3 regions of the Fusobacterium sp. genome follow, and region 3 is predicted to be linked to each of the others. Evidence: riboswitches for the same ligand, from Rfam matches in the RefSeq annotation. Region 3 holds a riboswitch; each other region holds the start of a gene.

Region 1 (12,867 bases), on a different contig from region 3:
TTAAAAATATTCTTAGGTTTGGTAAAGATTTTCATAACAGTAAATTGATAAAATTAGAAAAAAATTATAGAAGCAGTGATGAAATAATTCAATATGTGAATAAAATATCTGAAGATTTTCTTTTGAAATACAATAAAAATACAAAAGGAACTATGAAAAAAGGAGAAAATCCACATATTATAAGTTTTCTCAATGAAGAAAAGCAAGGGGAATTTATCTGCAGAAAAATAAAGGAACTGGAGGAAAGAGGAATTCCCTATGAAGAAATAGCTGTTCTTTATCGTAATAAATATATAGTTCATAAATTGGAAAGATTAATGAAAGAAAAAGATATACCTTTTAATTTACAAGAAGATAAAGAAATTTTTTTTGGAAGTCCTTTAGATATTTATTTAAAAATACTAGAGGTATGGAATGATAAGGAAAATATTTTAAAATGGGAAGAATTAATAAGAATACTACCAAAAAATTATTCATATTCTGTATTGAACATAACAAGAAAAAAAGAAACTGAAGATAAATTATTAAATAAATTAATAAAAATAAGTGATAAAATATCAAATTATTCCATAGAAGAAATATTAAATAAATGTGAAAAGCTTACATTTGAAATTCTTGAAATAAAAACGGTATTTTCTAAGGAAGAAATAGATTTTTTTAAAGAAGTAAAAAGCAGTATAAGAAAAAAAGAAGATTTAGAAACCTATATAAAAGAATTAAGAAATATTTTAAATATTGAAAAGAAGATAACCAAAGGAAAAGTTTCTTTATTATCTGTGCATAGTTCCAAAGGATTGGAATGGGAAGCAGTATTTATACCAACATTGCTGGAAGGAATATTTCCAAGCAATATTGGAGAAAAAAATCTAGAAGAAGAAAAAAGATTATTTTATGTAGCCTGCAGCAGAGGAAAAAAATATTTATATCTTTTGTATCCAGAATATTTCTATGAAAAAGTTGGATATTTTGATAAAAAATCTTCTTTTTTAAAATAGGTATATAGAATAATTAAATATCTGTAAAAATAATATAAAATTAATTTTAAAATTTATATGTGTTTTTATTTATAAAATACCTATTTTTGTTTTATAAATTAAATAGATTAATTTCTCTCAATATAATCATTTTCTGCATAGTTCTCAGTGATTTAAGCCTTTAAAAAGCTTGACTAAAGTATTAATAATTTGTATAATTAGTATGTGAAAAATAAATTTTTTAAGGTTTGCATATCTGCGATTAAAAGGGAAGATAAGTGAAAAACTTACACGGTCCCGCCACTGTGAAGATGACGAAAACAGGTTAACCACTGAAATATTTCGGGAAGGGCTGTTAGTAGAATGAATCTGAGTCAGGAGACCTGCCTTAAAGACTTTAACTATCCTGCGGGGACGGGAAGTGTATATTTACTATACTTCTCTCCAGTATTAAATTTGGAGGAGAAAAAAAGTGCTTGAGTATTTTATAGTGGCTAATAATATATTTAAAATGACAGTATCAATTTTTTAATTGATACTTTTTTTAGTATAAAAATATTCATGAGGGAGTAGATTATGAAACATAGAAATATAATGATAGTAGGAACATCATCTGGAGCTGGAAAGAGTATAACTGTAACAGGACTATGTAGGATTTTTTATAATGATGGATATAGTGTAGCCCCTTTCAAATCACAGAATATGGCATTAAACTCATTTATAACAAAAGATGGAGATGAAATGGGGAGAGCTCAGGTAGTTCAGGCTATGGCTGGAAAAATTGAACCTCAAGCTTTTATGAATCCAATTTTGCTGAAACCTACAACTGCTAAAAAGATACAAGTTATAGTAAATGGAAAATCTATTGGAAATATGAGTGGATTGGAGTATGGAAAATTTAAACTTACTTTGAAACCAGAATTAATGAATTCATACAATAAAATTAAAGACAACTTTGATATATGTGTAATAGAAGGAGCAGGAAGTCCAGTAGAAATTAATATTAAAGAAGAGGATATAGCCAATATGGGAATGGCTGCTATGGCAGATGCACCTGTAATTTTAGTTGCAGATATAGATAGAGGTGGGGTATTTGCTTCTGTATATGGAACAATAATGCTTATGACCCCAGAAGAAAGAGCCAGAGTAAAGGGAGTAATAATAAATAAATTTAGGGGAGATGTAGAAATACTTAAACCAGGATTAAAAAAATTGGAAGAACTTACAGGAGTTCCAATTGTGGGCGTGCTTCCATACAGTGATGTAGATATAGAAGATGAAGATAGTCTAACAGATAAATTTAAAAAATCAAAAAATACTAAGGGAATAAAGGTTTCTGTTATAAAACTAAAACATATTTCTAATTTTACAGATTTAGATGCTTTAGGTATACAGGAAGATGTAAGCATAAATTATATAACTTCAGCAGAAGAATTAGGAGATGAAGATATAATTGTCATACCTGGTTCTAAAAATACAATAGATGACCTGAAAGATTTAAAGGATAGAGGAATCGCTGTTGAGATTATAAAAGCTTCAAGAAAAGGAACTGTAATAATAGGAATATGTGGTGGTTTCCAAATGCTTGGAGAAAGAGTAAAAGACCCATATGGAATTGAAAGTGATATTAAAGAGATACCAGGATTAGGTATATTAGATATGGAAACTATAATGGAAAAAGAAAAAAATACAACTCAGTATTCAGGAGAATTTAATAATACAACTGGGATTATTTCAGGATTAAATGGAATAAAAATAAAAGGCTATGAGATACATCAAGGAGTTACAGCTGGAAATGAAAGAGTAGTGACAAATGATGATCATATAGTTGCAGTGGTAAAAGATAATATATTTGGAACATATCTTCATGGAATATTTGATAATGAAGAAGTGACAAGAAGTATATTAAATAAGATAAGAGAGAAAAAAGGCTTGGAAAAAATGGAAGCAGGAATAACCTTTGATGAATATAGAGAACAGGAATTTGATAAACTTGAAAAAATATTTAGAAAAAATTTAGATATGAAAAAAATATATGAAATACTAGGTGAGTAGAAGATGAATTTTATAATGAAATATGGAATTGCATATGTAATGGATTTGATATTTGGTGATCCTCATTGGTTTCCACATCCTGTCAGGATTATAGGAAAATTTATTAGCTTTTTAGAAAAAATACTATATAAAGCTTCTAATAAAAAAATATCAGGAGCTTTTCTGACAATTATAGTAGTAGGAGTCACATCTGTTATTTCTTATTATATATCATCTGTTTCATATATTTTAGAAATTTTCTTTCTGTATACTACACTTGCTACAAAGAGTCTGGCAGATGAAGGCTTCAGAGTATGTAAAATTCTTACAGAAGGTGATTTAGAAAAGGCTAAAAAAGAATTATCTTATCTTGTAAGCAGAGATACAGGAAATATGGATATAGGACAGATTACAAGAAGTGTACTTGAAACAATAAGTGAAAATAGTGTAGATGGAGTTATAGCTCCAATGTTTTTTGCTTTTTTAGGAAGTTTTTTCCATATAAATGGAGTTTCTCTTGCCCTGCCATTTGCCATGGGATATAAGGCAATAAATACTCTCGATTCTATGGTAGGTTACAAAAATGACAAATATATGGATTTTGGAATGGTATCTGCAAAGACAGATGATGTGGCTAATTTTATACCTGCGAGAATAGCAGGAGGATTTATTATACCAATAGCAGCAATGATATTGAGATTTGATTATAAAAATGCCTGGAAAATATTCCTAAGAGATAGATTGAATCATTCAAGCCCTAATTCTGGGAATTCAGAAGCAGCTTTTGCTGGTGCATTAGGGGTACAATTTGGAGGAAAAACAAGTTATTTTGGAAAAATACATGAAAAACCAACTATTGGAGATAGAAAAAAAAGTTTTGATTTAAGAGATATTATGAAGGCTATAAAACTTTTGTATGTATCTTCATGGGTAGGGATAGGAGTATTTACATTAATTGCTTATTTAACAGATTTGTTACTAAAAAAAATGTAGAAGGAGAAAAAGATGGATCTGCATGGAGGAAATATCTATAGATTAAAAAGAGAGGGGAAAGGAGAACTATTAGATTACAGTTCTAATATAAATCCTTTAGGAGTACCTGAATCTTTTAAAAAAGCGATAATAGAAAACTTTGATATTCTTGAAAAGTATCCGGACCCTGACTATATAGAATTAAGGGAAAACATAGGAAGATATAATAATGTTGAAGTTAAAAATATAATAGCAGGAAATGGAGCAACAGAAATTTTATTTCTGTATATGAAAGCTATGCAGCCTAAAAAAACTTTAATAATATCTCCAAGTTTTGCTGAGTATAAAAGAGCATTAGAAAGTGTAGGAAGTGAAATAATCTATTATCCATTATTGGAAAATAATAATTATAACTTAGATGTAGAAAGTTTTATAAAAGAAATACCTCAATGTGACCTTGTGGTTATATGCAATCCAAATAATCCTACAGGAAGTTTTATTTCTTTAAAAGATATGGAAAGAATAAACAGTATTTTATCTGAAAGAAAAATAAAATTATTTATAGATGAAGCTTTTATAGAGTTTATAAGAGGCTGGGAAGATATGACAAGTGTACTTTTAAAGGATAAAAATATTTTTGTAATGAGGGCTCTGACTAAGTTTTTTGCTGTACCAGGGGTAAGATTAGGATATGGAATAACTTATGATGAAGAGATAATGAAAAAAATGGAAAAATATAAAGAACCTTGGAGTGTAAATAGTTTTGCTGATATAGCTGGAAAAATTATGCTCTGGGATAAGAGATATATAGAAGCAACTGAAAACTGGATAGAAGAAGAAAAAAAATGGTTTTATGAAGAAAGCTGTAAAATTAAAAATATAAAAACCTTTAAAACAAATGTAAATTTTATTCTGGTAAAACTTTTGAAGAAAAATTCATCTGCTGTAAGAGATGAAATGATAGAAAAAGGTGTAGTCGTGAGAGATGCTTCTAATTTTAAATTTTTAAATAATCAATACATAAGACTTGCAATAAAGAATAGAGAAAATAATATAAAGGTATTGCAGGCTCTGAAAGAGGTGATGTCATGAAAGCCTTTATGCTTGCAGGAATAAGCAGCGGAATAGGAAAAACAACAGTTTCTATGGGGCTTATGTCACTCTTTGAAAATGTATCACCATTCAAAACAGGACCTGATTATATAGATCCTGGCTTTCATCAGTTTGTAACTGGAAATAAAAGCTATAATCTGGATTTATTTATGATGGGAGAAGAGGGAGTAAAATATAGTTTTTATAAACATCAAAAAGATATATCAATAGTAGAAGGTGTAATGGGGCTATATGATGGAATAGATAATTCATTGGATAATAATAGTTCAGCACATCTGTCAAGAGTTCTTGAAATACCTGTAATATTAGTAGTAGATGGAGTAGGAAAAAGTACAAGTATAGCTGCTCAGGTACTTGGATATCAACTATTGGATAAAAGAGTGAATATAGCAGGAGTTATTATTAATAAAGTTTCAAGCAAAAAAACTTATGATATCTTTAAAGAAGCAATAGAGATGTATACAGATATAAAGTGTCTGGGATATGTGCCTAAAGATGAATCACTGCATATAGGGAGCAGACATTTAGGACTGCTCCAGGCAGAAGAAATTGGAGATTTAAAAGCTAAAATATCTTCTCTTGCTGAAGTTTTAAAAGAAACAATAGATGTAGATGGATTATTGGAAATAGCAGTCAAAGCTGAAGCAAAACCAATGGAAAATCCTTTTAAAAAAGAAAAAGACAGATATAAAGGATTGAAAATAGGAATAGCAAAAGACAGAGCTTTCAATTTTTACTATAATGATAATATAGAATTACTTGAATATTTAGGTATAGAGATAGAATATTTTTCTCCTACTTATGATAAAAAAATACCAGAAAATATGGATATACTATATTTTGGTGGAGGGTATCCTGAAAATTTTGCAAAGGAGCTTTCTGAAAATAAAAGTATGATAGAATCAGTAAATAAATTTTATTATGATAATGGAAAAATATTTGGTGAATGTGGAGGATTCATGTTTTTATCTAAAGAGATAGAAACAGCAGATGGTGAAAAATTTCCAATGTGCAATATAATAGACTGCAGTATAAAAATGGGAAACAGACTTGATATTTCAAGATTTGGATATATAAGCTTATTAAAAGAAAATAAAATTGTTGGCAAAGGACATGAATTTCATTATTCCAAAATAAAAGAGATAGGAAATGATACAAGAAAATATACTGCCAGAAAAAAAGATGGTAGAGAGTGGAATTGCATATTTGAAGAAAAAGGATTAAAAGGAGGATATCCCCATATCCATTTCTTCACAAGTTTTGATTTATTGAAAGATATATTAGAAAAGGAAGGTAAATAAATGAATACCTATATAAAAGTACCACAGGACATAGAAAAAAGAAGTTTTGAAATAATTGAAGAGGAACTAGGGGATAAAATTAATAAATTTGATGAAGCAACTCTTCCAGTGATAAAAAGAGTTATACACACTACTGCAGATTTTGAATATGCAGACTTAATTGATTTTATGAATGATGCTATAAATAGTGGAAAAGAAGCTCTTAAAAATGGATGCAAAATATATTGTGATACAAACATGATAGTGAATGGAGCAAGCAAAATGGTGCTTTCTAAATTTAACTGTGAAGCTTACTGTCTTGTAGCAGATAATGAAGTAGTGAAAGAAGCAAAAGAAAGAGGAGTTACAAGATCAATAGTAGGAATGGAAAAGGCAGCAAAAGATCCAAATACAAAAATATTTCTTATTGGGAATGCTCCTACTGCTCTTTACCAGTTAAAAGAAATGATAGAAAGAAATGAAATAGAAAGACCTGCTCTTGTAGTTGGAGTTCCAGTAGGATTTGTTGGAGCTGCAGAATCAAAAGAAGCTTTTAAATCATTAGGGATTCCATATATAACAATAAATGGAAGAAAAGGAGGAAGTACAGTAGCAGTTTCTATTCTTCATGGTATACTGTATCAAATGTATCAAAGAGAGGGATTCTAATGAATGAAGAACTAAGAAGCGGTTATACTACTGGTACTTGTGCAGCAGCTGGAACAAAAGCAGCTTTAGAAGCCCTTCTTTATGGAAAGGAATCTTCTGAGATAGAAATAACAACTCTTAATGGGGTAGAGCTTACTATTCCTGTATTTAAATTGAGGGTGAGAAATAATTTTGCTACCTGTGCTGTAGTAAAATTTGCTGGAGATGATCCAGATGTAACTAATGGAATTAGAATATGTGCAAAAGTAAAATTAGTCAAGGAGCTTCCTCAAATAGAAAAAGGACATTATTTCGATAAATTTGTTCTGGTAGGAGGAAGGGGAGTAGGAACAGCAACTAAAAAAGGAGTACAGGTTCCATTAGGAAAATCAGCAATAAATCCTGGACCACAAAAGATGATATCAGAAGTGGTCAATGAATTATTAGAAGATAAAGAAATAAAAGCTGTAGTTACAATTTATGTTCCAGAAGGAAAAGCAAAATCTCAAAAAACTTTTAATCCTAAACTGGGAATAAAAGGAGGTATCTCTATATTGGGTTCTACTGGAATAGTAAAGCCTATGAGTGAGGAAGCCTTAAAAGATTCCATGTATGCAGAATTGAAAGTGTTGAGAATGGATAAAGACAGAGACTGGGTAGTTTTTGCCTTTGGAAATTATGGAAAAAATTATTGTGAACGATTAGGATTAGATTTGGAACAGATGGCAGTTATAAGTAACTTTGTAGGATTTATGATAGACTCTGCTGTTAAACTTGATTTTAAAAGAATAATCCTTTTGGGTCATATAGGAAAAGCTATAAAAATAGCTGGGGGAATATTTAATACTCATAGCAGAGTAGCAGATGCAAGAATGGAGATAATGGGAGCAAATGCTTTTCTTGTTGGAGAAAGCTGTGAAAATATAAAAAAAATACTGGAAGCTAATACAGTGGAAGAAGCCTGTGATTATGTAGAAGAAAAAGAACTCTTTACAGTAATAGCAGAAAAAGTTAAGAAAAAAGTTATGGAATACAGCAGAACAGATGATTTAAGATGTGAATCTCTAATATTTTCATTTAAGGGAGACACTTTAGGATATAGTGATGGATTTTATGAATTGGTGGGTGAGGTAGCTGAATAAAATAAATGTAGTTGGATTAGGACCAGGAAATTTAGATTATCTTACTGGAGCTGGAATAAAAGCTATAAAAGATTGCGAAATAGCTGTTGGAGGAAAAAGACAGCTGGAGGAAATTGACATACTCCTATCAGAAAACTGTGAAAAATATGCTTTGGGAAAACTTTTAGATTTAATTGATTATATAAAAGATAACAGGAATAAAAAAATAACAGTAGTTGTATCAGGGGATACGGGATTTTACAGCCTTCTTCCCTTCTTAAAGAAATATTTTTCTAATGATGAATTAGAAGTTGTGCCAGGAATATCTTCATATCAGTATTTATTTTCAAAAATAGGAGAATGCTGGCAGAATTTTATTCTGGCAAGTGCTCATGGAAGGGATTTTGATTATATAAAAGCAATGGATGAAAAAGATGGGGTGGTTCTTCTTACAGATGAAAAAAATACGCCATATACCATAGGAAAAAAAGTTTATGAATCAGGAATAAGAGGAGTGGAAATAATAGTAGGTGAGAGGCTTTCTTATCCTGATGAAATAATAATCAGAGTAGATGCAGAGAATTTTGAAGAATTGAACAAAGAATTTAAAATGAATACTGTGGTATTGAAAAAAGGAGAAAATTATGCACATCTATGATAATGAATTTATACATGGAGAACTTCCTATGACTAAACAGGAAGTGAGAGCAGTATCTATTGCAAAACTCAGATTAAAAGAAGATTCTGTATTGATAGATGTGGGAGCAGGGACAGGTACTATTGGAATAGAAGCTGCTACATATTTAAAAGATGGAAAAGTAATAGGGATAGAAAAAGAAGAGAAGGGGCTTGAAGTAATAAGAGAAAATGTAAAAAAGTTTAATCTTAAAAACTATTATCTTATACATGGAAGAGCACCAGAGGATATTCCAGAAACAAACTATGACAGAATGTTCATAGGAGGTTCTACTGGGGGAATGAAAGAAATAGTAGAACATTTTATAAAGTATTCTAAACCTGATTCAAGACTGGTCATTAATGCAATAACACTTGAAACATTAAATAGTGCTATGACTATATTAAAAGAAAAGGGTTTTAATAATATAGAAGTTGTAAATATGTCAATATCAAGAGGAAAAAAAGTTGGACCATATACTATGATGTATGGGGAGAATCCAATCTATATAATAACAGCTGTGAAGGAGGAAAATGTAAATGGATAACAAGTTTTATGGGATTGGAGTGGGAGTAGGAGATCCTGATCAAATCACTTTAAAAGCGATAAAGACACTAAAAAAATTAGATGTAGTGATATTACCAGAAGCAAAAAAAGATATGGGGAGTACAGCTTATTCAATAGCTAAAGAATATTTAAAAGAAGATGCAGAACTTGTATTTATGGAATTTCCAATGCTTAAAAATCCTTTAGATAGAGTAGAAGGAAGAAAAGCAAATACAAAGATTGTGGAAAAATTATTAGATGAAGGAAAAAATGTAGGATTTCTTACTATAGGAGATACTATGACATATAGTACATATGTATATATATTGGAGCATCTTGATAAAAAATATGAAGTGGAAACTATTCCAGGAATATCTTCATTTGCTGATATATCTTCAAGATTCAACCTACCAATAGTAATGGGAGATGAATCATTAAAAATAATTGGACTTAGTGAAACTACTGATATAGAAAAAGAAATAGAAGGAAGTGATAACCTTGTATTTATGAAAGTTAACAGAAACTTTGACAGATTAAAAGCAGCATTGGAAAAAACAGGAAATATGGAAAATATAATACTGGTTTCTAATTGTGGAAAGGAAAATCAGGAAGTATACTTTGATATTTCTCATTTAGAAAAAGATGATATTCATTATTTCTCTACAATGTTATTAAAAAGAGGAGGAATTGAACAATGGAAAAAGTTTATTTCATAGGAGCAGGACCTGGAGACCCTGAATTAATAACTATAAAGGGTCAAAGAATAGTAAAGGAAGCAGATATCATTATATATGCTGGTTCTTTAGTTCCAAGACAGGTAATAGAATGCCATAAAGAGGGAGCTGAGATATACAATTCGGCTTCTATGACATTGGAAGAAGTTATGGATGTAACTATAAAGGGAATAAAAGCTGGGAAAAAAGTAGCTAGAGTACATACTGGAGATCCTGCAATATTTGGTGCTCATAGAGAGCAAATGGATATTTTAGATGAAAATGGAATTGAGTATGAAGTTGTTCCAGGGGTAAGTTCATTTCTTGCTTCAGCTGCAGCAGTAAAAAAAGAATTTACACTTCCATCTGTATCACAGACAGTTATTTGTACAAGATTAGAAGGTAGAACACCAGTTCCAGAGAAAGAATCTTTGGAAAGTCTTGCTGCTCACAGAGCCTCTATGGCAATATTCCTTTCTGTACATATGATAGGAGATGTAGTAAAAAGACTTGCTACTTCTTATCCAATGACTACTCCCATTGCAGTAGTTCAAAGAGCTACATGGGAGGATCAAAAAGTAGTAATAGGAACATTGGAAACAATAGAAGAACTTGTGAAAGAAGCAGGAATATCTAAAACAGCTCAAATATTAGTTGGAGATTTTCTAGGAAATGAATATGAAAAGTCTAAATTATATGATAAAACTTTTACACATGAATTTAGAAAAGGAATAGAGTAAAATGAAACTGGCTGTATGGACTGTTACAAGAGGAGCAGGTCATTTAGGAAAAAAATATGGAGAGATATTAAAAGCTGATGTTTTCACACTGAAAAAATTTCAGATAGAAAGTACATTGCAAATGGAAGATTTTACAAGTACTTTAAATGAAAAGTTCAATAAATACGATGGTCATATATTTATTATGGCTACAGGGATAGTCATCAGAAAAATAGCTTTTCTGATAAAAAGTAAAGATATAGATCCAGCAGTATTAGTTGCAGATGAAGGTGAAAATTTTATTATTTCTCTTCTTTCTGGACACTTAGGTGGAGCTAATGAACTTGCAAATGAGGCTGCTGAAAAACTTGGTCTTCTTCCAATAATCACTACCAGTTCAGATGTAACTGGAAAAATAGCAGTTGACACTATTTCTCAAAAAATACAGGGAGAATTAGAAAGCCTTGAGAAAGCAAAAAATGTTACTTCCCTTATTATTGATGGAAAAGAAGTTAATATTCTTCTGCCAAAAAATGTAAAATTTGATAGTGATACAAATGAGGAAGGAATAATAATAGTTTCTAATAGAGAAAAAATAGAAACAGTGAGGATATATCCTAAAAATCTGATTCTTGGTATAGGATGCAGAAGAGGTATAGAAACAGAAGTTATAATGGAAGGAATAAAAAAAGCTATGGAAGCTCATAATCTTTCTGTTAAAAGTATAAAAAAAATAGCTACTGTTGATTTAAAAGCTGATGAAGTAGGAATAATAGAAAGCAGTAAATTATTGAAAAAAGAATTGGTTATAATTTCCAGAGAAGACATAAAAAAGGTTGAAGATAGGTTTGAAGGTTCAGAATTTGTAAAAAAACAGATAGGAGTATCTTGTGTATCTGAGCCTTGTGCATTTCTAGCTTCAAATGGAAAAGGGAAATTTATTGAAAATAAATTTATTTATAATAGAATGACAGTATCTATTTATGAGGAGAGCTTTAATGATGAATAAAGGAAAAATATATGTAGTAGGAATAGGTCCTGGAAATATGGAAGATATCAGTGTAAGAGCATATAATACGCTTAAAAATGTCGATATAATTGCAGGATACACAACTTATGTAGATTTAGTAAAAGATGAATTTAAAGATAAAGAATTCTATGTATCAGGAATGAAAAAAGAGATAGACAGATGTGAAAAAGTTCTTGAATTAGCAAAAGAAGGAAAAACAGTTGCATTAATCAGCAGTGGAGATGCTGGAATATATGGCATGGCTGGTATTATGATAGAGGTAGCTGCTGACAGTGGAATAGAGGTAGTAGTAATACCAGGAATAACTGCATCAGTAGCAGGAGCAGCTCTTGTAGGAGCACCTATAATGCATGATCAGGCTATTATTAGTTTGAGTGACCTTTTAACTGACTGGGATGTAATTACTAAGAGAATAGATAAAGCAAGTGAAGGAGATTTTGTAATTTCTCTATATAATCCTAAAAGTAATGGAAGAACTACACAGATTGTTGAAGCGAGAGAAATAATGATGAAGCATAAAGCTCCAACTACTCCAGTAGCTTTATTAAGACATGTAGGGAGAGAAGATCAGAACTATACTTTAACTGATCTTGAACATTTCCTTGAACATGAGATAGATATGTTTACAGTAGTTATAATTGGAAATTCAAAATCTTATGTGAAAGGTAATAAAATGATTACACCTAGGGGTTATAAGTTATGATATGGGTTATTGGGGGAACAAAAGATTCAAGAATATTCCTAGAGAAATTTGTATCTGCTGATAAGAATATTATAGTTTCAACAGCTACTGAATATGGAGGAAAGCTTTTAGAAGGGATTCCAGTGAAAGTGATATCAGAAAGACTGCCTTTAGAGTTAATGAGAGAATTTATAAAAAAAAATTCTATTAAAACTATTGTTGATATTAGTCATCCTTATGCTTTTGAAGTATCTAAAAATGCAATGAAAGTTGCTGAAGAATTTTCTATAACTTACTATAGATTTGAAAGAGAAGAAATACACATTGTTCCTGATAGATTTAGTGAATTTCAAAATATA
Region 2 (5,179 bases), on a different contig from region 3:
AATGTAAGTAAAAAATATAGAATAAAAAATTAATATTAAAAGTTAGAAATAATATATGAAATGAATTTATATTAATAGTAAAACTTTAATATTTTATTTGCTTTTAAGAAAAGATAGGAATATAATTTGTTATATATTATATAACAAGTGTAATGATTAAAAGTATATTTGTTATTGAAGAAATAATTGGAGGAACTGGAATGTTGTTTTGGGGGAAAAAGAAAAAAAGGCTTCCTGATATTATTGTAGGATTTGTTCTTTTGAAGAGTTTTGGTTATAATTTTAATAAACTGAAAATAAATTTAAAAAATGAATGGGGAATAGAAATAAATGATACAGCAGAAGAGGATACTATAGCTTTTAATATAGATGATATGCTTATAGCATGCAGTTTTGTACCAGAACCAATTCCAGACCATGAAGTAGAAAGCCATTATAAGGATAACTGGATGTGGAAGGATGCAGAGAAAGAGGTATCAAAACATAAGTCTCATGTTATAATTTCTATACTTAATGGAAGAGATAGCATAGAGAGATATAAAATATTTACAAAATTAGCAAGCAGTATATTAGTGGATAAGGAAGCTATTGCTGTATATATGAGTCCTATGATTATTGAAAGGGAGACTTATATATGTCTGGCTAAAGAATTAAAGATAGGAAAATTACCTGTACTTTTATGGGTATATATAGGAATAGCCAACAGTCAAAATGGAATATCAGCTTATACATTGGGACTCAATCATTTTAAGAAAAAAGAGATAGAGATATTGAATTCAGTTAGAGAATGTGAGGATCTATTTGAATTTATACTAAGAATAGTTAATGAAATAATAAAGAATGATATTAATGTAGAGAGGGGAAGTCTTTTTAGAATAGGAAAAAAAGAACTTTCTTTTAAAGTGTCTTCTGGTGTATTTGTAAATGGAAAATCTTTGAAAATAACATATTAATATATCTAGGAAACTGGACAGATTTATAAAATTAATTATTTAGAAACTAAAAAGAGATATTCAGGAGTCTAAGTTGAATATCTCTTTTCTATTTTTAACACACAGAAAGTTTAAATTGTAATTAAAGTTTAAATATTTATTTAAAAAGTTATTAATAACTAGTCTTTTTCATTCGCATATTGAATTTTTTTAGCCTGCATATCTTCTGGTTTATGTTGAGCAGCAAATTTAGCATGTTCTATATAGATGTTTTGAATATCTGGGTTTTGTCCTAAACCTTCTAATATAACTTTAGAAACTGTAAATCCAGCTTCTTTAAGGTCATTATTCCAATCTTCAGCTATATCGTTGTTAGCATGATCTCCAGCAACAAACATAAATGGCATTAAGATAACATCTTTAACATTTTTAGATTTTAGTTTAGCAACTACATTATCAAATGCAGGATATCCCTCTACTGTTCCAACTGCATAAGTATCCATTCCTTCAGCAGTGAATACATAATCCATCATAGCATAAGCAGAACCACCAAAATGATGAGTTCCATGTCCTACTAAAACTACACCTTGATTAGCTTTTAAAGGCCCTACTTTTTTAGCTATTGCTTTAGCAACAGTTTCATAATCTTCATGAGTAGTTAATAGTGGAGTTCCCATTCTTATATCTTTAAAATCTTTTTCATATCCTTTTAATTCTTCAGCAAGATTATTAGATTCAATTCCATTCATAATATGAGTACCTTGTACTAACAGATGAGTATATCCATTAGCTTTTAAATCTTTAATAACTTCTGAAGGATTTTGCTTTTCTATTCCTTTTGCTTTTAATCTTCTCATAACTATTCTTGAAGTAAAAGCTTCTTTTACATCAGCATTTTTAAATTCGTTTTTAGCCTTTTGGTTAATAGAATCAATAGTTAGAGCTCTAGTATCATCATAAGTAGTCCCAAAGTGGACCATAAGAACAGCTGCCTTGTCTCCCTTTTTCATTCCTTTGAAAAAATCATTTTCCACATATCCTCCTTCTGAATGCGCTAATGCTGCAGTTCCTGCTGCGAGAAGCAAAGCTCCTGCTAATAAATTTCTCATTTTTCCCATGATCTTCCTCCTAATAAATTTGCAGAGATTTCTTTTAAATAAAAAAAATCTCCTGAGATAGGAGATAAATGCCTTAATTAAATAAAAATAATAAAGGCCAATATCTCTCGTCCACGCAATGATATTACAGCAATACATTTGAGGCAGGTCTCCTGGCTTAGCTTCAATCTCTAGATACCCTTCCCAGATTAAATAATCCAGTGGTTATATCTTTTGTCAGCATCACAGTGGCGGGACCGCGGAGGAATCAGACCTCACTTCCCAATTATTCTAAATATAGAACCTCAAATTCAATTATTCTGTTCAGTATGAATATACTATGTTTTCTTTCAAATGTCAATACTTAAAATAAAAATTCAATTTAAAATTTGAGATAGAAAGGATATTTATATAATTCTCCATTGACAAAGAAGCAGTTAAGTAATAAAATTAAAGTATTAAAATATATTGCTATATGATGTTTATTCTAAGTTTTAATGATTAAAAGGGAATTGAGTGAAAATCTCAAACGGTCCGGCCGCTGTAAATTAGTAAATAGCTTTTAAATACCATTGGATTTGATATCTGAGAAGGAAAAAGCTGTGATTGAGCTATGAGTCAGAAGACCTGCTTAGAAAGATTATTGTACAAGCTTCCGAGGAAAGTTATGCTGCATGGAATTTTAGAGAACTTTTGTTGTAGTCTAGCATTTCTTTTTTGCTAGGTTTTTTTATTGTATAAAATTATATAATTTAGGAGAAAAAATGAAAAAAGAATATACTATTTTAATTATTGTATTCTTGTTTATAATAGGAAATATATCTTTTGGAAAGGAAAAATTTTCTATACACCAAGAAGAAGAGAATTTGCAGCTAGATTATTTTCCAAAAGCTGTTGTTACTGATTCAGCCATAATATCAAGATTTTTAGCAGCACTGGATATTGATCTAGTAGGTGTGGCAAGTTCAACAACAAAAATACCTGAAAAATATAATGATGTTCCTAGAATAGGAAGATCTGGAATACCTGATTTGGAACGGGTAAAAGCTTTAAAAACTGATTTAGTAATATCAACTGTTTACTCTAAACCAGCATTAAAACCTAAGTATGATAATCTGAATATACCAAGCTTTTATATGAAAGTAGATACATATGATGAGTCTATGAAAGCTATTGAAATATTAGGAAAAGCTTTTCATAAAGATAAAGAAGCAAAAGCTATACTTGATGATGTCAAAAAAAGAGAAGAATTGCTTGCTGAAAAATTAAAGGGAAAAGAGAAAAAAAGGATAGCTATACTGTATGGAAATGGAGAAAGTTTTTTTATGACTGGAAAAAATCATTTTTTACAAGGACTTATGGATAAAATAGGCTGTGAAAATATAGTAACCTCTATTGATAACAGTGCATTATTAAAAAGATCAGTGCCTTTTAGTATGGAACAATTAATTAAAGCTAATCCAGATGTTATATTGAGACTTCCTACAAGCCAAACTAAAAATGGAGAAGGATTTGAAGAAGTATTTTCAAGTAATCCTGTATGGAAACTTACAAATGCATATAAAAATAATAAAATACTGGACATTGATCCTACATTGTTCAGAATGAGTGCTGGGGTAAATTCCATAGATGCATTGGAGGAGTTATATAGATATGTTTATGAATAAAGATAAGAGAGGAAAAAAGATAATTCTTATCTTTATTGCTCTAATCATTTTAAGTTTTTCAATAATATTTTCAGTAAGATTTGGAAGTGTAAATTATACTTCTGAAGAGATACTGAAATCTCTTTTTATGAAAAGCTATAATGATGAGATATTAAAAGCTATTTTATGGGATATAAGAATACCACGTATTCTGATTGCTGTAATGGTAGGGTGCAACCTATCTCTGGCAGGAGTATTGCTTCAGGCTGTAATGAAGAATCCATTGGCTGATCCAGGTTTAACAGGAGTATCCTCAGGAGCCAGTGTCACAGCTTTAATTATTATGATATTATATCCAAAGGCTGTATTTTTTATGAATTTTTCTGCATTTGTAGGAGGTTCAATAGCTTGTGCAATTGTATTTATGCTGGCTTGGAGAAAAGGATTAAAACCAATAAGAGTAATATTGTCAGGAGTAGCTATAAATGCTATATTAGGAAGTGTTACAGGATTGATGTTTATACTATTCAGTGATGAGATACAGGGAGTGCTGTCATGGCTTAATGGAAGCTTGAATGGGAAAAATTGGAAACATGTAGCTGCTCTTTTACCATATACACTGATTGGTATTTTGGCGTGTTTTACAATGATCAGAGATGCTAATATACTTCAACTTGGAGATAATTTTGCTGTAAATTTAGGAATAGATATTCCTAGAAAAAGATTGAAATTATGTGCTCTTGCCTGCTTTCTAACAGGAATATCAGTTGCTAATGTGGGATTGATAGGATTTGTAGGATTAATAGTTCCTCATATAGCCAGATTGATAATAGGTTCAGATCATACATATTTGATACCTTTTGCTGGACTGCTTGGTGCTGTAGTACTGGTAGTAGCTGATACAATAGCAAGAACTATGTTTTCACCTATTGAAATACCAGCTGGTATAGTAATGGCTGTAATTGGTGTTCCATTCTTTCTTTATCTGCTGAGAAAGGTAGGTGACTAAGATGGAAAGTATAAAAGGATATAATATAGAACTTGCTTATGGAGAAAAGGTCATTATACATAATCTGGATATAAAAATAAATAAAGGAGAAGTAGTTTCCATAATAGGAACTAATGGATGTGGAAAATCTACTCTTTTGAAAGCTATATCAAGAGTTCTTCCATGTAGGAATGGAAGTATATATATAGACGGAGAAGAGATAAGCCATATAAAAAATAAAGAATTTGCTAAAAAGCTTGCATTTGTTTCACAAAATAATGAAATTCCAGATGATATAACTGTTTATGATTTTATTATGTATGGGAGAGTTCCACATAAAAAATGGTATGAAGTGTACAATCAGGAAGATAGAGATATTGTAAATTGGGCTGTTACAATATGTAAATTAGATAATTTCAGAGAGAGAAAAGTAATGAGTCTATCAGGTGGAGAAAGACAGAAAGTATGGATAGCAATGGTGCTTGCTCAAAAGACAGGTATACTTTTACTAGATGA
Region 3 (12,867 bases):
TTTTAATCTTAACTGAAGTATATAATAAAAATTTTCAAATAACAAATACTTATATTGAATATAATAATATGCTTTTTAAGCATGTTATTATTTGGGTTTAAAGATCTAGAATTAATATTATATGTCTGCTATTTTGAAATTTTAATAAAAATATTCCAATGTTTTTAAGACATAAGTCAATATTCAATATAGGTATTTGACATAAGCTGTATTAAAGGTTATTATAGGAAGTAGCAATAAAATAATATTAAGGGAGGAGAAGGATATGAAAAAGTTATTTATTAAGTGTATTTTGCTGCTTTGTATTGTATTTAAGCTTCAAGCAGCAGAGATTAAAACTATTGATAAAGTAGCTAAAGATTATCAAGAGGCGGCCTATGGTTTTATGATACATAATTATACTTCAGATGCTGATCTTGAAAAAATAGCAAAACTGGGAATTCCAGAAATTCCAGCTGAATCAAAGCCTGAAACAGTTTTAGTTAAAGGAACAGAAGAAAAAATTGATATTCCACTATATATTTATCGTCCTAAAAATTCAGAAAATAAAAAATTACCTGTTCTTTATTATTCTCATGGAGGAGGTTTTTTACTTAGATTAGCTTTGAATAATTATCAATCTTATCAAAGTTTAGCAGATAATCTTAATGCAGCTGTTGTTGTTCCAAAATATAGATTATCAACTGAAGCTCCATTTCCAGCAGCTCTTGAAGATGTTTATAATGGTCTTATCTATTTAAAAGAAGAAGGAAAGAAATTAAATCTTGATTCTGATAAAATTATTTTGATGGGAGACAGTGCTGGAGGAGGATTATCAGCAAGTCTTGCTCTCTATAATAGAGATAATGCAAATATAAAAATTTTAGGGCAAATCCTTATTTATCCAATGCTTGACAGTCGTACTGGAAGTGAAGATTCTTTATATAATGCTCCATTTACTGGTGAAATTGCATGGAATGCTCAAACTAATAAATTTGCATGGGAAAAATTAAGAGACAATAAAAAAATTTCAACTGAAATGCTTCCTTATTTTTCTCCTAGTCAGGCTCAAAATCTTAAAAATCTTCCTCCAGCTTTTATTTATGTAGGAGAGTTGGATTTATTTGTAAATGAAGATTTAGATTATGCAAATAGACTTATTCAAGCAGGAATAACAACTGAGTTTCATTTAGTTCCAAGTCTTTATCATGTATTTGATTTGGCTAATCCTGAAGCACAGCAGTCAAAGGAACTATGGAATAAGGTATATAAAGCAGCTGCTCATATGTTTAATGAATAATATATAAAAAAAGCTCTGGGATATTCCAGAGCTTTGATATTTTTATTTATTTTATGAGTATATTTGCTATTGAATTAAAATACGAGTAGCTATTTTAGGATTTTCTATTTGTATATCAGCATTGTCTGTAGCTACTTTTTTTATTTCTGATGCAAAGGTTAAAGACCCAAAAAGCATCAATGTAAATAGTAATATTTTTTCATATAAATACCTCCTGAGTTTTAAAGATTTTTACCTAAATTAAAAGATTCCTTTAAAGTATCAGGAAAATTTCTAATAGTTCCAGCTATATCAGCACCAAGTCCTTTTACTACACCTTTTAAATTTGTTTTTTCAAAACAATCCACCCAACCTTGAAGTCCTTTAATAGCTCCATCCATTGAATTTTTACTGTTATCTGCTGCTGTTGCCAGAAGGTAGATATCAGTAAATGAATAATCTGATGGAAATAGAGGGTTTGTTCTGTCTAATAAAGTTTTCATCTGGCCACACATTTCATAGAAATATATTGGTGTAGCAAATACAATAACATCATTATGAAGCATCTCTTCCACAATGTCACTGGCATCATCTTTTATAATACATTTTTTAGTAGACTGGCAAACCAAACATCCTTTACAGAAATTAATAGTTTTGTCATAAAGATTTATTTTTTTAATCTGATGTCCAGATTCAAGAGCACCTTTTTCAAATTCAGATGCTAATATATCTGAATTTCCTTTTTTACGTGGACTTGTAGAAATAATCAAAACATTTTTTTTCATATCTCTTCTCCTTTTACATTTTAAATTTCTCTCATAACTATATTCTTTTTATTATTTTTGCTGGAACTCCTCCAGCAACTACATTTGCAGGAATATCTTTTGTAACCACTGCTCCTGCTGCAATTATTGCATTTTCTCCTATTCTGACACCAGATACAATTGTCACATTAGCACCTATCCAGACATTTTTTTCTATGATAATTGGAGCTGGATATGTAGTTCCTCTATCTTCAGGATTAAAACCATGGTCAAGAGTTGCTAAAGTTACATTGTGCCCAATAAGTACCCCATCTCCAATAAAGATTCCTCCTTGATCTTGAAAATGGCAGCATGTGTTTATAAAAACATTTTTTCCAATATGAATATTTTTTCCGCAATCAGTATAAAATGGTGGAAAGATACGAAAAGAACTATCAATATCTTTTCCTGTTAATTGTACAAATATTTCTCTGATTTCTTCAGGAGTATGATAGGAATTATTTAATTTAGTTGTTATTTTCATAGCTTCATTGCTTAGTTTTGTCATAAATATATGAATATCTGTATTTGTTGGGATATTTTTTCCACTATTTACATGCTCTAAAAATTTTTCAATAGTCATTTATAATCTCCTTGATAATAAGATTTTTTAAAAGCTCAATACAATTCTAAAGAATTTACTAGAAAATCTATATATTAATTAAGGATGAGAGTATTAAAATAATAGTATAATCTAAAAAGATAAAAATCTTTATTTAATATTCATTAGATTTTATTATGCTTATTGTATTTTTATTATATAGCAGAAGTAATTTAATATCAAATACCTATATTAAATATAAATATATGCTTATTAAGCATATATTTTTTTGTATAAAAGTATAATTTTTTTTCGCTCTAAAATTTCCTTTAAATTTTAATTTTGTACTCAAATGTTTTAAAAATGTATTAAATGAAAAAATATGTATTTTAAAGGATTCCTAAATCTTTTTTTGTATATATTTGTTATTAAAGAGGAAGTTATAAAATGATTCAATTATTAAAAAATCTGACTTTTAATTTTTTTATGTCAGCTTTAATACATATAAAATATGAGGTGATTATGATAATGTCAGGAAATTCTGTAAGAAAGAAAGAGTTAAAAAAGAAAGTACTATATCCACTGCTCACAGTAGGGATTATGTCTGTTTGTATATCTGGAGAGAATGCTTGGGCAAGTGAGGTCAAAAATATTGTAGGGGTAGTCAATGAGCCATCTTCTATTGGTACAGGTCCAATAATTGCAAATGATAATTGGACAGTGACTATTGGTGATGACACTACACCAACTAAAGTGACACAGGATGGAGGTACAGTAATTAGTTTGAACGATAGTGGGAATATCACAGTTAAAGCCAATGCTACTGTAGAAGGAAACAGTAATTCTAGTGGTGGTGGCCATTTTAATAGTGGGCCTAATGTCATTGAGTTTAATAGTAACTCCACATTGACTATTGAGGCTGGAGGTACTGTGCAGCAACTAGGTTCTACTACTAATGGGGAAGCTATTAATGCCCATGGTTTTGGTAATACTATTATTAATAATGGAACAATTCACAGTAACAATGGGGCAGCCTTATGGTTTCAAGATACTTCTACCTCTTCATCTCCTGCTGGTAGAAATAAGGTTATAAATAATGGAACTATTTCCACAAGCAAAGGTGATGGTTATAATGTTTTTGGTAGTAGCCGTGGTAGTAGTGGACCTGGTTTAGTGTTTGAGAATTATGGAACTGTTAAAGGTTCATTAAAATTTGGGAATGGTGATGATAGTTTACTTTTTGGACCAGGCTCACAGATTACTGGTAACGTTGATGGCGGTGGGGGAACAAATGATCTGACTTTAGATGCCGATTCTGGAGAATCAGCTACTCTGGCTGGTTCAGTATTGAACTTTTCATCTATCACTAAGATTGGTGAAGGAGCATGGGCTATTCTTGGTGGTACTCCAGCAGTTCCTGGTGATCTTCATCCCTCATCACCTATCAATGGTTCATTGAAAGGTGTAAATTCTTTAGTTATTAAAAATGGTGGATTGGCACTAGTAGGAGCTAACCCTGAGTTTAAGGGAACTGTTAAAATTGAAGGCCCTGGTAGATTAAATGTTCAGGCTCAGGGAATAAATGGTGCTACCAATGTAGTAAATGATGGTAATTTGATTTTTGAACAGCCATTTGATGACAGCTATACTGGTAGTGCTATAACTGGAAATGGTCAGGTTGTAAAAATTGGTTCTGGTTCTCTGACTATGGATTCTAGCAGTGATAACACTTACAGTGGAGGAACACTGATCAATGAAGGGGCTCTTGTTGTAGATAAAGACAGTGATCTTGGAGCTGCATCTGGTAGTATAACACTTGGTGTGAATAATGCAATAGGAGGAACTAATGGAACATTACGTTTTGGTAGTAATTTTGATCTGGCAGCTACTAGGTCAATTACCCTAATGGAAGGTGGAGGAACCATTGATACTCAAGGATATACAACAAATATTAGTCAGATTATTGCAGGTTCTGGGAGTCTGACAAAGACAGGTTCAGGCAGTTTAATTTTGAATGGTGCAAATACCTATTCTGGTGGAACTATCCTTGAAGAGGGAGTGTTAGGGATTAACTCAGATTCAGCTCTAGGAAGCAGTAACAGCCGCTTAGTAATGTATGATACTACAACACTTCAACTTGATGGAAATGTCAATTCAAGTCGACCAGTTACTCTAGCTGGAGGACCATCGAGCACAATGACAATTAATACACAGGGAAATAACGGTGTTTTTACTGGAAATATAGATGGACGTGGAGATTTGGTGAAGGTTGGCAGTGGTATGTTAACTCTCTATGGAAATAATCTGTATCAAGGTAGTACTATCCTTGAGGAAGGAGTGTTAGGGATTAACTCAGATTCAGCTCTGGGAAGCAGTAACAGCCGCTTAGTAATGTATGATACTACAACACTTCAACTTGACGGAAATGTCGATTCAAGTCGGGCAGTCACTCTAGCTGGAGGACCATCAAGCACAATGACAATCAATACACAGGGGAATAGTGGTATTTTTGCTGGTAGGATAGATGGGTATGGAGGTTTAGTAAAAATTGGCAGTGGTATATTAACTCTCTATGGAAATAATCTGTACCAAGGTGGTACCAGAATTGAAGCTGGAACACTGGCAATTAATTCTGATGCTTCTCTTGGTGGAGAAGTTAGCTCACTTGAGCTGTGGGATAAAACTACTTTAAGACTAGATGGCAATGTTTCTATGAATTCAAGGCCTGTAATTATTGGTGGTGGTGGCAGTACAGTACCACAATCGGTGACTATTGATACACAAGGGTATACAGGGCTTATCTCACAAAATATTGTACAGAGTACAGATGGAGCTACTAGGTTAGTCAAGATTGGTACAGGGACATTAGGGTTATATGGTAATAATACATACAGTGGAGATACATGGGTAAAGAATGGTACAATAGCAATTACATCATCTCTTGGTTTAGGAATGGGTGATGTATATCTAGGTGATCATGAAAATACTTCTTTAAATGGAAGTGGGAATACACAAGGTATATTACAAGCTGATGCAGACATTGATTTCACAAATTCAATACAGTCTATCTTTTTAAATAAAGGTGGTGGAGCAATCAACACCAATGGATATATTGTCACATTAGGAGAAAATACTATCAGAGACGGCATTGGAGGTGCTGCACCTAATATTGGCAGAGATCTGCACAAAACTGGAGCAGGGGTCTTGACACTACTTAATAATCAATATTATTCTGGTCGTACTTTTATTGATCAAGGAATATTGCGTCTAGATGCTGTTGATCCTAACACACCTTTGAACAATTCAAAGGGCTTATTGAATACTCCAGAAGTAACAGTTGCAGCTGGATCACGATTGGAAGGGCAAGGGATCGTGGGAAATTCTATAAATGCACAACTTGGTAATACAAATGCTCCAACTGTCAGCCCTACAGACTTTACCACTATTATTAATAATGGTACTATTGCACCAGGTCTTGAGCGTTTCAGCAATACCTTTGATGATACAAACTCTCAGTTTGTACCACTGACTCTTGCGGGGAACTATAGAGCTGGAAATAATGCCAGAGTAGAGATTCACACTGAACTTTTGGATGACATGTCCCACCATGGGTCACTGACTATTGATGGTGTGATTGATTCCGCTTCAAATAAAAATGGAACTAGTGTATCTGTAATTCATCAGGGAGGTAATGGTGCAACAACAGATCATGGTATTGAAATAATTCGTCTGCGTGGAAATGGTTCTGGTATTAGTCAGGGTGAGTTGATCAATCAACTTGGTGAAAATTTCCATCTTGCTTCTGACTTTAAGACAAGTAGAGGACAAAACGCTGTTGTAGCTGGTGCTTACAGCTATATTATGGAGAGTGATAAAGACTGGTATGGAGATATTAATAACCAAGCAGGACTCTTTTTACGTAATGCCAGCAATAGTGATGGTTCTTTGGTGCTTCATCCAGCAACACCCCTTTATGAGTCATATTTGCTGATTTTGGGTGGTCTTAACAAGCTGCCTACACTAGAACAGCGGGTTGGTCATCGTCCTTGGTTAAAAGAGAACAAAGAACAAGAAGCAGGTTATGATCGAGGTAATGCTGGTATTTATCCAAGAGAAGTCTGGATGCGTGTGGAAGGTATGAAAGGTTATTATAAACCAGATCTAGATTCAGATAAAGATAATGAAAGTTCTTATAGGTTGCGTTTCAGCAGAATTAATGTTGGTATGGACATACCTATATACGAGAATGATGAAGGTTCTCGTCTATTTGCCGGAATCAATGGTAATATGAGCAAAGCTTGGTCTGACATAGACTCTCCACATGGTAATGGTGATATCACCACTACTGGACATGGATTTGGAGCTACTTTGACTTGGTACAATCACAATGGTTTTTATACTGATGCTCAAGCTTGGTATAACTGGTTTAAAAGTGATATCGATTCTGACACAATTACTTCAAGTTCTCATCAGATAAAGGAAAATCATGCTAAAGGTTATGCATTAAGTCTTGAGGTAGGACGCATTTTTGACTTTAATCAATATTGGTCTCTGACACCTCAGGCTCAAATTATTTACTCACGAGTGAACTTTGACAGATTTACGGATATTCAAAATAGTGTAATAGTGAATGAAAAAGATTATAAAGGACTCGAAGGAAGACTTGGTATGGCTCTTAATTATGAAAAGAGTCATCTGAATTCTTCTGGCAAAGTTGTTCGTAATAAAGTATATTTATTAGGAAATGTTCGTCATGAATTTAAAGGTGACTCAACTATTAGTATTTCAGGTGTAGACTATGAAAGTAATCTGAACAGTACTTGGGTGAGTCTGGGTATTGGTGGTTCGCATAATTGGAATGAAGATAAGTATTCAGTTTATGGAGAAGTTAGCTTGGCCAGCAGCACGAAAAAATTTGGTGAAGAATATGAACTAGTTGGAGAAATAGGTTTGCGTATAGCTTTTTAGATTTTAGAGAATAATATTTTTTTCTTTCACTAATATTGAATTATAGGATTACAATAGATATCTTACAAAATAATCAGTTGTGATCTTATAATCTTTATATTTAATAGTTAAGGAAAGTATATATTAAATATAAAGACAAAAGAATAAAGAGATGTTATACAACATAGAAGTCTTTAAACTATGTTATTTGATCCAAAATAGTAATTTTATATATGGCTATAGTATAAAAATAGTGAAATCATACAATGAAAAATAAGCAGAACTTAAATATAATAGAGAAAAAAACTCTCATAATTATTTTAGGTTCTGTTTTATTTTATAAAATTTGACAATATTTTATATATATTATACTATACCTTAAGCAGAATATATATTTTTGAATAAATTATTAACTGATTTTTTGTATTTTGTAATGGAGGTATAATCGTGGAAAATAGAGTAATAGTTGTTTACTTTACTTGGAGTGGAACTTCAAAGATAATAGCTGAAAGAATAAAAGATGAATTAAGTGGAGATATATTTCAAATAGAAACTGTTAAGGAATATCCAAATAAATATATCACATGTGTGGCTCAAGCAGGTATGGAGAAATTAAAAAAAGAAAGACCTCAATTAAAAAGAGAATTAGAAGATATTTCAGAATATAAGAAAATAGTATTAGTATTTCCAAACTGGTGGGGAACACTCCCAATGCCTGTGTTTACTTTTATAGAAAAGTATGATTTTAAAGGGAAAATAATTCTTCCTATTTGTATGCATGGTGGTGGTGGATTTACTAACACGATAAAAGACTTGAAAAAAATATGTTCTGATGCAGAAATACTAGATGGAACAGCAATAAAAAAACAAGATATAGATTCAGAAACAGTAAAAGAAATTATAAAAAATCTTATAGAGAGACTAAAACAGTAATAGTAAGTTTATGAAAATTTTTTATGTATTATTCTTAAATATTTATATAACTAAAATGGAAGAAATAACTTAATAAAAAATTATCTGCTTTACTTAAAGGAAGTGATATTGTGGAATATAAATTGGTTAAACAGATAAGAGATAATGAAATTCTTCGTAGAAGTTTTATAAAACTTGCAGAAAAAGTATTTGATCTTTCTTTTGAAAATTGGCATCAAAATGGATTTTGGACAGATAAATATATTCCATATGTATTAGCAGAAAATGGAAAGAAAGTAGTTGCAAATGTATCTGTAAATATTATAGATACAGTGTGGGAAAATAAATCAAAACGTTATATACAATTAGGAACTGTAATGACTGATCCAGAATATAGAAATAGGGGATTTTCATCTCAGTTGATTAGAGAAATTATTTCAGAATGGAGAGAAAAATGTGATGCTGTTTATTTGTTTGCAAATTCCAATGTTCTTAACTTTTATCCAAAATTTGGATTTGTAAAGGCAGCAGAGTATCAATATAGTTTGCCTTTTTCAGCAATGAAAAGAGAATTTAGAAAACTTGAAATGAGTAATTCAGAGGATAATTTTATATTGAAAAAATATTATGAAAAGTCTAATCCTTTTTCAGCATTTTCAATGAATAATAATTATGGGTTGCTTATGTTTTATTGCAGTTTTTTTATGAAAGAGCATATATATTATTCGAAAAAGTATGATACAGTATGTATAGCAATAAAGAATGAAGATATTTTAACATGTTTTGATATTTTTGGCAGTGATAATTATTCTATGGAAGAAATAATTTTTAGTATTGGATTCGAAGGTATTAAACAGGTAGTTCTGGGATTTACTCCAAAGGAATGTAAGAACTATTGTGGTACAAAAATAGAAAATGATGATACATTATTTGTTTTAAACAGTAAAGAAAATCTTTTTATAGACAATAAACTTATGTTTTCATTGCTGTCTCATGCTTAAAAGGGAAGATATATACTTTTTTAGTATAAAAAAGTTGACAAAAAATAATATACATGATTTAATTCTTATTAGAATAGATGTATAAATTAGGTGCTTATAGCTTAAAAGAGGAAGTAGGTTAAACTCCTACGCAGCCCCCGCTACTGTAAGATTGATGAAACTATTAAAACCACTGGAAAATTCTGGGAAGGGATAGGAGTAAAGTGAAATCAAGCCAGGAGACTTATCTAATTTTAGTTTTAACTTTTATCGGGGAGATAATAGTGATGAATTATTATATAATAAGATATATTTATTAAAAAATAATATTTATAATTATTGAAAATAATCAATTCTTTAAGACTAAAATTTTAAAAATAAAGAGAATCTCTATTTTAAAATTTTAGGTATAAGGAGTTGATTTTTTTATTTTAATTTTTGGAAAAATAAATATATTAAAGTTAGAATTGAGGAGAGGAAAATCTGATGAATGGAAAAAGTTTTTTAAAAAAAATACTTCAAATAGGAATTGTTCTGTTTGGTATAAGTTTTTTAACATTTGCATTGATATATTTATCTCCTGGAGATCCAGCAGAAATTATGCTGACTGCTTGTGGGAATATTCCAACACCAGAACTTTTGACACAAACGAGAATAGAATTGGGGTTAGATAAGCCATTTTTAACTCAATATGGAGAATGGCTTTTGAAAATATGCAGAGGAGATATGGGATATTCTTATTCTTTAAAGGTTCCAGTGTGGGGAAAACTTATTTCTAATTTCTTTATAACTTTTAAATTGGCAGCATCATCATTGATTTTAATGGTTGTAATATCAATACCATTAGGTATACTAGCAGCAGTAAATAGAAATAAAAAAATAGATTATTTTGTAAGAGGATTTACTTTTATAGGAATATCAGTTCCAAGTTTTTGGCTGGGATTAATATTTCTAAGTATATTTGGAGTAAAATTAAAACTTGTGCCAATAGCTGGTGGAACAGCAAATTTAAAAGCTTTAATACTTCCAGCAGTAACATTGGCTCTAGCAATGTCTGCAAAATATACAAGACAGGTTAGAACAACAGTATTAGATGAATTAAGGCAGGAATATGTGACTGGTGCAAGGATAAGAGGAATGAGTGAAAGAGTAATAATGATTAAACATGTTCTCCCAAATGTATTGCTTCCTTTAGTAACACTTTTAGGATTGTCTCTAGGAAGTTTATTGAGTGGAACAGCAGTTGTAGAAATAGTATATAACTGGCCTGGAATGGGGAGTATGGCTGTAAGAGCAATTTCTACTCATGACTATCCATTAGTGCAGGGATATGTTTTATTTATAGCATTGTTTTATATGCTGATAAATCTAATAGTTGATGGTTCATACAAATATTTAGATCCTAGATTGGGGGAGAAACATTAAAATGGATTTACTAAAAAGATTAATGAAAAATAAGCAGTTTGTATTTTTTTCTATATTGGCATTAATGGTTGTATTAATAGCTGTTTTTGCTCCATGGATTGCAGTTAAAAATCCTTATGATGCAATAATGACTGATTCTCTGATTCCACCTGGTGAAAAATATATGTGGGGAACAGACAGATTAGGAAGAGATATATTTTCAAGAATAGTTTATGGAACAAGACCATCATTAATAATGACATTTACTTTGGTATCAGTTGTATTTTTACTAGGAACAGGTTTTGGAATACTGGCAGGATATTTTGGAGGTATCATAGATACAATTATTATGAGATTTGCAGATATGATGATTTCATTTCCTGGATTAGTTTTAGCAATAGCAGTAGCTGGACTATTAGGACCAAGCATGACTAATGCAGTGCTTGCTATAGCATTGGTAAGCTGGCCAAAATATGCAAGACTGGCAAGAAGCCTAGTTTTGAAAATTAAAAACAATATGTATATAGAGGCAGCTATTGTGGGAGGAGCAAGAACAGGTAAAATAATAGAAAGATATTTAATCCCTAATATGATACCAACAATGATTGTAACAGCTACTACAGATATAGGAACAATGATGTTAGAACTTGCGTCATTATCTTTTTTAGGATTTGGAGCACAGGCACCAACTCCAGAATGGGGATTGATGTTGAATGAGGGAAGAACATATATAACAAAAGCCTCTTGGCTGATAATGTATCCAGGAATAGCTATAATAGCAGTAGTAATAATATTCAATATGCTGGGTGACAGCATTCGTGATATTTTAGATCCTAAGGAAAACTAAAAATATAAGGAGGAGAAGAGGGAATGAAAATGAAAAGTAAAAAATTTATCAGCAGAATTATTTTAATGGGGATGATGGTTTTAGGAATATTTACTGGTATTTCGACATCTATAATTGCAGCTCCAAAAGAAATAACAGTAGGAGTAACAAGCTTTGCAGATACTCTTGAAACAACAGAACAATATTTCAGCTGGGTAGTTTCAAGATATGGAGTTGGAGAAACTTTGGTAAAATTTGATGAACATGGGGAAAAAGCACCTTTATTAGCAGAAAGCTGGGAAAGTAGTGAAGGTGGAAAAGTATGGAAATTTAAAATAAGAGAGGGAGTTAAGTTTTCTGATGGAACAGAAATGACACCTGAAAGAGTAAAAAAATCTCTTGAACGTACATTTAAATTAAGTAACAGGGCTTCAACATTTTTTAATCCTGTTTCAATAAAAGAAGATGGACAATATATAGTAATAAGTACAGAAGCTCCAGTGACTGTTCTTCCTGAATGTTTGGCAGATCCTTTGTTTATAATAGTTAATACAGATGCAGATACTTCAGCTTTTGCAATGAAAGGACCAGTTTGTACAGGACCATATGTAGTAGAATCTTTTAATCCAACTGAAGTATGTGTTGTTGTTAAAAATAAACATTACTGGAATGGAGAAGTTCCCTTAGATAAAGTAATTTTTAAGTGTATAAATGATCAAGCTACACGTTCTATGGCTTTGCAATCAGGGGAAATTCAAATTGCATATAATCTTAAAACAGAAAATTTACAGGACTTTAGTGATGAAAGCAAATATCATGTTCAAAGTTTAAAGTCTTTAAGAACAACTTTTGCTTTTATGAATGAAAAAGGTGTTCTTAGGGATAAAATTTTACGTCAGGCAGTGTCAAGAGCCTTAAATAGAGATATATATTGTAAAGTTTTGTTAGAAGGAGGAGCGACTCCAGGAAAAGCCCCAATTCCTCCAACATTAGATTACGGTTTTGATGAGTTAATAGATGAAAACAGCTATAATCCAGAAAGTGCAAAGCAGTTATTAAAAGATGCAGGATATAAAGATATTGATGGAGATGGGTTTGTAGAAACTCCAGATGGGAAAAAAATTCAGCTTGATTTTGTTATCTATACAAGCAGAGAAGAATTAAAAATATATGCTCAAGCAGCTCAAATAAATCTT

The links. Region 3 has a riboswitch for cobalamin ahead of nikB (nickel ABC transporter permease). Riboswitches for the same ligand answer to the same signal wherever they lie in the genome.
Region 1: it holds a riboswitch for cobalamin, as region 3 does, so the genes downstream of both, E6771_RS03390 (cobyric acid synthase) here and nikB (nickel ABC transporter permease) in region 3, are expected to answer to the same signal.
Region 2: it holds a riboswitch for cobalamin, as region 3 does, so the genes downstream of both, E6771_RS09485 (sirohydrochlorin cobaltochelatase) here and nikB (nickel ABC transporter permease) in region 3, are expected to answer to the same signal.

What each region holds. Positions count from the first base shown of each region.
Region 1 is NZ_JAWDXO010000004.1:84,168-97,034, reverse strand. It holds gene E6771_RS03395 (ATP-dependent helicase) at 1-995, shown strand, start outside; cobalamin riboswitch at 1,202-1,380, shown strand; gene E6771_RS03390 (cobyric acid synthase) at 1,551-3,029, shown strand; gene cbiB (adenosylcobinamide-phosphate synthase CbiB) at 3,033-4,001, shown strand; gene E6771_RS03380 (histidinol-phosphate transaminase) at 4,014-5,072, shown strand; gene E6771_RS03375 (cobyrinate a,c-diamide synthase) at 5,069-6,394, shown strand; gene E6771_RS03370 (precorrin-8X methylmutase) at 6,395-7,042, shown strand; gene cbiD (cobalt-precorrin-5B (C(1))-methyltransferase CbiD) at 7,042-8,163, shown strand; gene cbiE (precorrin-6y C5,15-methyltransferase (decarboxylating) subunit CbiE) at 8,156-8,800, shown strand; gene cbiT (precorrin-6Y C5,15-methyltransferase (decarboxylating) subunit CbiT) at 8,787-9,365, shown strand; gene cobI (precorrin-2 C(20)-methyltransferase) at 9,358-10,080, shown strand; gene cobM (precorrin-4 C(11)-methyltransferase) at 10,059-10,817, shown strand; gene cbiG (cobalt-precorrin 5A hydrolase) at 10,819-11,805, shown strand; gene cobJ (precorrin-3B C(17)-methyltransferase) at 11,798-12,529, shown strand; gene cobK (precorrin-6A reductase) at 12,526-12,867, shown strand, end outside.
Region 2 is NZ_JAWDXO010000020.1:35,647-40,825, forward strand. It holds gene E6771_RS09480 (DUF4261 domain-containing protein) at 153-953, shown strand; gene E6771_RS09485 (sirohydrochlorin cobaltochelatase) at 1,112-2,050, opposite strand; cobalamin riboswitch at 2,175-2,352, opposite strand; cobalamin riboswitch at 2,502-2,679, shown strand; gene E6771_RS09490 (ABC transporter substrate-binding protein) at 2,794-3,696, shown strand; gene E6771_RS09495 (iron ABC transporter permease) at 3,689-4,684, shown strand; gene E6771_RS09500 (ABC transporter ATP-binding protein) at 4,686-5,179, shown strand, end outside.
Region 3 is NZ_JAWDXO010000003.1:142,946-155,812, reverse strand. It holds gene E6771_RS02935 (alpha/beta hydrolase) at 266-1,279, shown strand; gene E6771_RS02930 (flavodoxin family protein) at 1,501-2,043, opposite strand; gene E6771_RS02925 (DapH/DapD/GlmU-related protein) at 2,081-2,644, opposite strand; gene E6771_RS02920 (autotransporter outer membrane beta-barrel domain-containing protein) at 3,050-7,570, shown strand; gene E6771_RS02915 (flavodoxin) at 7,997-8,482, shown strand; gene E6771_RS02910 (GNAT family N-acetyltransferase) at 8,593-9,462, shown strand; cobalamin riboswitch at 9,534-9,708, shown strand; gene nikB (nickel ABC transporter permease) at 9,928-10,866, shown strand; gene nikC (nickel transporter permease) at 10,868-11,692, shown strand; gene E6771_RS02895 (ABC transporter substrate-binding protein) at 11,716-12,867, shown strand, end outside.